DNA from 2 places in the Pseudomonas sp. FW305-3-2-15-C-LB1 genome. Region 1 is predicted to be linked to the other one. Evidence: predicted binding sites of a transcription regulator. Region 1 holds the regulator's gene; the other holds the start of a gene.
The links. Region 1 encodes sigma-54, which starts transcription at its own class of promoters, with help from an activator protein. Its sites were predicted from a motif close to ANTGGCATNNANNTTGCTNT; they were not measured.
Positions count from the first base shown of each region.

Region 2: a site for sigma-54 is predicted at 1,394-1,413, ahead of AC3WP7_RS12635 (circularly permuted type 2 ATP-grasp protein). Genes of this name have one in related genera too.

Region 1 covers NZ_JBYSZX010000001.1:222,268-226,445, reverse strand. Annotated here, with positions in the region: gene lptC (LPS export ABC transporter periplasmic protein LptC) at 1-302, shown strand, start outside; gene lptA (lipopolysaccharide transport periplasmic protein LptA) at 289-822, shown strand; gene lptB (LPS export ABC transporter ATP-binding protein) at 822-1,547, shown strand; gene AC3WP7_RS01105 (RNA polymerase factor sigma-54) at 1,732-3,225, shown strand; gene hpf (ribosome hibernation-promoting factor, HPF/YfiA family) at 3,301-3,606, shown strand; gene ptsN (PTS IIA-like nitrogen regulatory protein PtsN) at 3,617-4,081, shown strand; gene rapZ (RNase adapter RapZ) at 4,084-4,178, shown strand, end outside.
Region 2 covers NZ_JBYSZX010000005.1:228,067-232,244, forward strand. Annotated here, with positions in the region: gene AC3WP7_RS12615 (cation:proton antiporter) at 1-234, shown strand, start outside; gene AC3WP7_RS12620 (hypothetical protein) at 225-359, opposite strand; gene AC3WP7_RS12625 (hypothetical protein) at 371-583, opposite strand; gene AC3WP7_RS12630 (hypothetical protein) at 669-1,214, opposite strand; gene AC3WP7_RS12635 (circularly permuted type 2 ATP-grasp protein) at 1,587-2,996, shown strand; gene AC3WP7_RS12640 (alpha-E domain-containing protein) at 2,999-3,949, shown strand; gene msrA (peptide-methionine (S)-S-oxide reductase MsrA) at 3,963-4,178, opposite strand, start outside.

The sequences.
Region 1 (4,178 bases):
ACCGCGGTACCGAGTTCCCATGGCACGTCACCAGCAAGCGTGGCGAGGTCAACCCGGACGGTACCGAGGTGGAACTGATCGACTCGGTGCGCATTGCGCGCACTGACGATAAAAGCCGTGAGACCGTGATTACCAGCAGTCGCATGACCGTATTCCCGCAGAAGCAATATGCGCAGACCGAGCAAGACGTTAGAATCGACGGCGCTGGCGGTGTATCGACTGGCAAGGGAATGAAAGCGTATTTGAAAGAAAGCAGGATACACCTGCTATCGAACGTAAGAGGACAGTATGAGGCTCGTTAAAACTCTCCCTATTTTGCTCGGCCTGGGCGCAGCACTGGGAAGCGTGAGCGCCTGGGCTCTGCCGAACGATAGCCAGCAGCCGATCCACATTTCAGCTGACGATGCGCAACTGGATGACAAGCAAGGCGTGGCCACCTACACCGGCGGCGTGATCATCACGCAGGGTTCGATGAAAATCACCGGCAATACCGTGACGCTTACGCGCACCAAGACCGGCGATATCGATGTCGTGACCTCGGTCGGCAACCTGGCTTACTTCGAACAGAAGCAGTCCGCGACCGATACCGGACCGATGAAGGGCTACGGCAAGACCATCCAATACCATGCCCAGCAGAACCGCATCGTCCTGATCGACCAGGCCAAGGTGCTCAGCCCCGATGGCAACTCCACGGAAGGTGAGAAGATCACCTATGACACCGTGAAACAGATTGCAAACGCCGGTCGTGCCAATGGCAACAAGGTCACCGCGCCTCGTCCACGGATCGACATGGTTATCCAGCCGAAGAAGAAGGCCGAGTAATGGCAACCCTGAAAGCCCAGCATCTGGCCAAGGCCTATAAAAGCCGTCAGGTCGTGCGCGACGTCAGCCTGTCGATCGACAGCGGCCAGATCGTCGGCTTGCTCGGCCCCAACGGCGCCGGCAAGACCACTTGCTTCTACATGATCGTCGGCCTGGTCCAGGCGGACCAGGGGCGCGTGCTGATCGATGACCTGGACGTGAGCCACCAGCCAATGCACGGCCGCGCCCGTGCCGGTATCGGCTATCTTCCACAGGAAGCGTCGATCTTCCGCAAACTGTCGGTGTCGGACAATATCATGGCGATCCTCGAGACCCGCAAGGAACTCGACCGTGACGGCCGTCGCAAGGAGCTGGAAAGCCTGCTGCAGGAGTTCCACATCAACCATATCCGCGACAACCTCGGCATGAGCCTGTCCGGTGGTGAGCGTCGCCGCGTGGAAATCGCCCGCGCCCTGGCCACTGCACCCAAGTTCATCCTGCTGGACGAGCCGTTTGCCGGCGTCGACCCGATCTCGGTCGGCGACATCAAGCAGATCATCCATCACCTCAAGGCCAAGGGCATCGGCGTGCTGATCACCGACCACAACGTCCGTGAGACGCTCGACATCTGCGAAACCGCCTATATCGTCAATGACGGCCAGCTGATTGCCGAAGGTGATTCCGCGACAATCCTGGCCAATGAACTGGTCAAGGAAGTGTATCTGGGTCACGAGTTCCGCCTGTAAACACCGTGGTGTCACGGCGTTCGCCAAGGTGCGCGGGAGTCAATGAAAACCTCCGGATTTTTATTGTTACCGCGCTCTAGGCAAAGCACCCGACATCAGGCATATAATTTGCTTATGTTTGGCGCTCACGCGCCCTGTCGTGGATGGCGCATTGCGCCGGCGAATAAGGTGTTAAGCCCCTGCCATGAAACCATCGCTAGTCCTGAGAATGGGCCAGCAGCTGACGATGACACCGCAGCTGCAACAGGCCATCCGCCTGCTCCAATTGTCGACCCTGGACCTGCAACAGGAAATCCAGGAGGCCCTGGAGTCCAATCCGATGCTCGAACGCCAGGAAGAAGGCGACGACTTCGATAATGCAGACCCGCTGGCCGATAACATCGAGCAAAAACCCAATTCCGACGTGCAGGAACCCTCCTACCAGGAAACCGCCCCCACGGTGGACAACCTTGAGGAAGGCGAATGGAACGAACGCATTCCCAACGAGCTTCCGGTCGACACCGCCTGGGAAGATGTCTACCAGACCAGCGCCAGCAGCCTGCCCAGCAACGACGATGACGAGTGGGATTTCACCACCCGCACCTCTGCCGGCGAGAGCCTGCAGAGCCATCTGCTATGGCAACTGAACCTGGCACCGATGTCGGACACCGATCGCCTGATCGCCGTAACCCTGATCGACTGCATCAACAATCAGGGTTATCTAGACGAGACGCTCGAAGAAATTCTTGAAGCCTTCGACCCCGAACTGGATATCGAACTGGACGAGATCGAAGCCGTCCTGCACCGCATCCAGCAGTTCGAGCCTGCCGGTATCGGCGCGCGCACCCTCAGCGAATGCCTGCTGCTGCAATTGCGCCAGCTGCCGGCCAAGACCCCATGGCTCGCCGAGGCCCAGCGCCTGGTCACCGACTACATCGACCTGCTGGGCAGCCGCGACTACAGCCAGTTGATGCGCCGCATGAAGCTCAAGGAAGACGACCTGCGCCAGGTCATCGAGCTGGTACAGAGCCTCAACCCGCGCCCTGGCTCGCAAATCGAGTCCAGCGAAGCCGAGTACGTGGTTCCCGACGTGATCGTGCGCAAGGACAACGAGCGATGGCTGGTGGAACTGAACCAGGAGTCGGTGCCACGCCTGAGGGTCAACCCGCAATATGCCGGTTTCGTCCGCCGCGCCGACACCAGCGCCGATAACACCTTCATGCGCAACCAGTTGCAGGAAGCCCGCTGGTTCATCAAGAGCCTGCAAAGCCGCAACGAAACCCTGATGAAAGTCGCCACCCAGATCGTCGAGCACCAGCGCGGCTTCCTGGAATACGGCGACGAGGCGATGAAGCCGCTGGTACTGCATGACATCGCCGAAGCGGTGGGCATGCATGAGTCGACCATTTCACGCGTGACCACGCAGAAATTCATGCATACCCCACGGGGTATTTATGAACTGAAATACTTTTTCTCCAGCCACGTCAGCACCTCCGAAGGCGGTGAATGCTCGTCCACGGCGATCCGCGCGATCATCAAAAAACTGGTTGCCGCGGAAAATCAGAAAAAGCCATTGAGTGACAGTAAGATCGCTGGTTTACTGGAGGCACAAGGCATTCAGGTCGCCCGTCGAACCGTCGCCAAGTACCGCGAGTCCCTCGGGATCGCGCCTTCCAGCGAGCGTAAGCGTTTGATGTGACGGGCGGGCCACAGCGTTCCAGTGGCAGGCGCCTTTGCCTGCCGCTTTATGCACTGGCAACGAAGGAGAAGCTGTATGCAAGTCAACATCAGTGGACACCATGTAGAAGTCACCCCTCCACTACGCGACTATGTCGAGCAGAAGCTGAGGAAGCTTGAGGGTCATTTCGACAAGATCACCAACGTGCAGGTCATCATGAAGGTCGACAAGCTTCAGCAGAAAATCGAAGCGACTCTTCAGATACCCGGTGGAGAAGTGGTCGCCAATGCCGAACATGATGACATGTATGCAGCAATCGACTTGCTCACCGACAAGCTTGACCGCCAACTCAAAAAGCATAAGGAAAAGAATCTGAGCCTGCTTCAGGGCACAGGTCGTTAACTCTCCCCCCATGATCCGACTTGAAACCATCCTGACCCCCGGCCGTTCCCTCGTGAACGTGCCGGGTGGCAGCAAGAAGAAAGCCCTCGAACAAATTGCCAACCTGATCGCGCGCGAAGTGCAGGATCTGGAGATGCAGGATGTCTTCGACGCGTTGATTGCCCGTGAAAAACTCGGCTCCACCGGTTTTGGCAACGGCATCGCCATTCCTCACTGTCGCCTCAAAGGCTGCGAAACACCTGTCAGTGCCCTGCTGCACCTGGAAGCCCCCATCGATTTCGACGCCATCGACGGTGCGCCGGTAGACCTGCTGTTCGTCCTGCTGGTCCCGCAAGCCGCTACCGATGCGCACCTGGAACTGCTCCGGCAGATCGCCAGCATGCTCGACCGCAAGGAAGTACGCGACAAACTGCGTAGCGCCAGCAGCAATGAGGCGTTGTACCAGGTTGTCCTGGATGAACAGAGCGGGCAGTAACCATGCGCTTGATCATCGTCAGCGGCCGCTCCGGCTCGGGTAAAAGCACCGCCCTCAACGTTCTTGAGGACAACGGGTTCTATTGCATCGACAACCT
Region 2 (4,178 bases), on a different contig from region 1:
CGCCTGATTGATCTGCGCCAGCGCGGGCTGATGGGGTGGTTTGGTATTCGCGGGATCGGCAGTATTTACTACCTGTTCTACGCGCTGAACCACGGCTTGATTGGCACCAGCAGCGCGGTGGCGGTAAACCTGACCTTGTCAGTCATTGCCCTGAGCATCGTCGTTCATGGCCTGAGTACCCAGCCGATGCTGGTGTGGTATGAACGACGAGCCAAGGCGGACGCTCAGTCCTGACGCTCTGTATTGCCTACGTCTGCCGCGTCATCCAGGTCGTTGAGCGGCACTTCTGCATCATCCATCAAGGAACCGGGGTCTTCATTGCCCGGGTCGTTGAGTTCGTCGTCGAGTTCTTTGGACATGACCGTCTCCTCTAACCGCCCTGGGTATCGATATCGGCATCGGTTTCAGGCTTGGGCTCGCGCTCGGGCTTGAAGTCTGGACTGTAGTCGTTTTCCGTGGCTTTGGGGTCTTTGGCCGGGACCGGGTCTTTCGGTGCGTCGGCAGCGGTACCGGGAGCCGGTTCGCCGCCGTCGATGGCCGGGTCGTTGCGGTTATCGAGTTGCGGGGCTTTGCTTGTGCTCATGGGTCACCTCGTTACAGGCCGCAGGGAAATCAGCAGGGCCTACAGGTAAGGTGCTGCGCCACCCGGCGAAGTTCCGTCCGATTGCTCAGCGGATCGGGTTGTCGACCTGGATATAGAACGCGTATATCCCCAGCACCAGCCAGAACACCATGAACAGCCAGGGCGCACGCATGGAGAACAGCAGCGACTTGCGATAGCCCTTGTGGGACGACTCCATTTCGGAAAACAGCGGCGACTCATCATAGGCCATGCCCATCACCGGCTCGCTGCGCAGCAGTTCGCTCTGCTTGTAGTGCCAGTGATCGATGATTTCGTACGCCGCCCGAATGCCTGGCCAGGCATTCAGGGAGCTGAGAATGCCCAGCGAGACCAGGAACACCGGCACCACGAGGGTAAACAGCTTGCCCCACTCCGGGTTGAGGTTGCCCATGCCGGAAACAAAGGCGATCACCAGGAACGATTGCGCCGTGAGATAAGCGTCGGTGCGGTTGGCCAGGATGGTGGTTTCGTACTGGATCTCGCGCCGGTAGAAGTCCAGACGGTCCTTGGGCGAACCGAAGATCTTGGCGTTGTGTTCGCTGTGGTCGGTCAGGGCCGCTTCCGGTGTATGGGGAGAGATGATTCTGGGCATGACGGTGCTCCCTGCGGGTTCAAGTCCTGTTAGAAGAATCAGCGGCGAGTGAAGTTCAAGTTTGTTCATGCACCAAGTCGGGGCGCCTGCCAGGCACTGCCCCCTTCTGGTGAGCGGGCGTGTTGTTGTGAGCGGGCTTGCTCGCCACAACACGCCCCTCACTACAAGCAATTCAGGGTTTCGGCACAGGCATTGCTTTATCCATTCATCTGCCCGGATACAGGAGCATTCGTTACCCCCCGACCCAGAGCCGACTCCACAAGAAAGTAAGGACCAGGCCCAGTGGCACCCTTAGCCACGGGCTCATAAAAAATGCGTTTTTTGAAACGGCAGTGCCACCCAAGCGTCCCTCGGCACTGACAAGGTACTGGAATGGCTCGATCTTTCTTCGATGAAATGAATGACGCAAACGGCGCCTGCCGTGCGCACTATCAGGACTTCTCCCGCTGGCTGGCGAATACGCCGCCGGAACTGCTGGCCCAGCGTCGCCGCGAAGCCGATTTGCTGTTTCACCGCGCCGGGATCACCTTCACCCTCTACGGCGACGAACAAGACACCGAGCGCCTGATCCCCTTCGACATCATCCCGCGCAGCATCCCTGCCAGTGAATGGAGCGTTATCGAACGCGGCTGTATCCAGCGCGTCAATGCGCTGAACATGTTCCTCGCCGACATCTACCATGACCAGCGCATCATCAAGGCCGGGATCATTCCGGCGGACCAGGTGCTGGGCAACGAGGGCTATCAGAAGGCCATGGTCGGCCTGGACCTGCACCGCGACATCTACTCGCATATCTCGGGTGTCGACCTGGTGCGTGACGCTGACGGCACCTATTACGTGCTCGAGGACAACCTGCGCACCCCCAGCGGCGTGAGCTACATGCTCGAAGACCGCAAGATGATGATGCGCCTGTTCCCCGAAGTATTCGCCAAACAACGCATCGCGCCGGTGGACCACTACCCCAACCTGCTGCTCAAGACGTTGAAGAGCTCCAGCCGCCTGGACAACCCCAACGTGGTGGTACTGACCCCGGGCCGCTTCAACAGCGCGTTCTTCGAACATGCGTTCCTGGCCCGGGAAATGGGTGTGGAACTGGTGGAAGGCGCCGACCTGTTCGTGCACGACCTCAAGGTGTTCATGCGCACCACCGACGGCCCCAAGCCGGTCGACGTGATTTACCGGCGCATCGATGACGCCTTCCTCGACCCCAAGGCCTTCAACCCCGAGTCGATGCTCGGCGTCCCCGGCCTGGTCGCGGCCTATTGCGCCGGCAACGTAGTGCTGGCCAATGCCATCGGCACCGGCGTGGCGGACGACAAGTCGATCTACCCCTATGTGCCGGAAATGATCCGTTTCTACCTGGACGAAGAACCGGTGCTACAAAACGTACCGACCTTCCAGTGCCGCAAGCCCGATGAACTGTCCCACGTACTGGCTCACCTGCCGGAACTGGTGGTCAAGGAAACCCAGGGTTCCGGTGGCTACGGCATGCTGGTCGGGCCGGCTTCCAGCGCCGCCGAGATCGAGGACTTCCGCCAGCGCATCAAGGCGCGTCCCCACGCCTACATCGCCCAACCGACGTTAAGCCTGTCCACCTGCCCCACCTTCGTTGAAAACGGCATCGCCCCACGGCATATCGACCTGCGGCCCTTTGTGCTGTCGGGCAAGGAAACCCGCCTGGTGCCCGGTGGGCTTACCCGCGTGGCATTGAAGGAAGGCTCGTTGATCGTCAACTCGTCGCAAGGCGGCGGAACCAAGGACACCTGGATGGTGGAGGGCTGAGTATGTTGAGTAGAACCGCCGCAGATCTGTACTGGATGTCCCGTTACCTGGAGCGTGCCGAAAACCTGGCGCGCATGCTCGAAGTCAGTTACTCGCTGTCGTTGATGCCACAAGCCGGGCGCAGCGACGGTCTGGACGAACTGGCCATGTCGTTGCTCAGCAGCGGCACCCTGGACAGCTACCTTGAACGCCATAAACAGCTGGATGCCGAGCGCATGCTGCACTTCTTCGCCCTCGACGAAGAAAACCCCGCCAGCATCTACAACTGCCTGCGCGCCGCCCGTGGCAATGCTCACGCCGTACGCGGGCGCATCACCGCCGACATGTGGGAAAACCTCAACGCCACCTGGCTGGAAATGCGCAGCATCGCCGCCGGCGGCCTGGCGCGACACGGCATCAGCCACTTCTGTGATTGGGTCAAGCAGCGCTCGCACCTGTTTCGTGGGGCAACCTCGGGGACGATCATGCGCAATGACGCCTATCGGTTCATTCGCCTCGGCACCTTTGTCGAGCGTGCCGACAACACCCTGCGTTTGTTGGATGCGCGCTACGAGATGTTCGGCGAGGAATCGGAAGAAGTCAGTGACTTGTCGGCACGCGGTTATTACCAGTGGAGCGCCCTGCTCCGCGCGCTGTCGTCCTTCGAGGCGTATACGGAGCTGTACCCGAACGCGTTGAACGCCCGTTCCGTGTCCGAATTACTGCTGTTGCGCAGCGATGTGCCGCGCTCGTTGCATGCGTGCATCGAGGAGTTGAGCCATATCCTGGCGGACCTGCCTGGCAGTTATGGGCGCACGGCGCAGCGCCTGGCGGCGGAGTTCGAGGCGCGGCTGCGGTATACGGGGATTGATGAAATCCTTGAAGACGGCTTGCACAGCCGTCTCACCGAGTTTATCGACACCGTGCGCGAGTTGGCGCGAGCAATTCACAGCTCGTACCTGGAGGTTGTGTAATCCACAACCGGGGTTACTGGTGTTTTACCAGCACCGGCTCGGCGCGGTATTGGTCGGGAAAGAGTTTCTTGAGCTGCGCCACCTTCGGAAGATCATTGATCACGATGTAGGGGTAGGACGGGTTCTCGGTGAGGAAGTCCTGATGATAGGACTCCGCCGGGTAGAACACCTTGCCCATCTCGATTTTAGTGACGATGGGTTTGTCGAAAGGCTTGGCAGCGTCCAACTG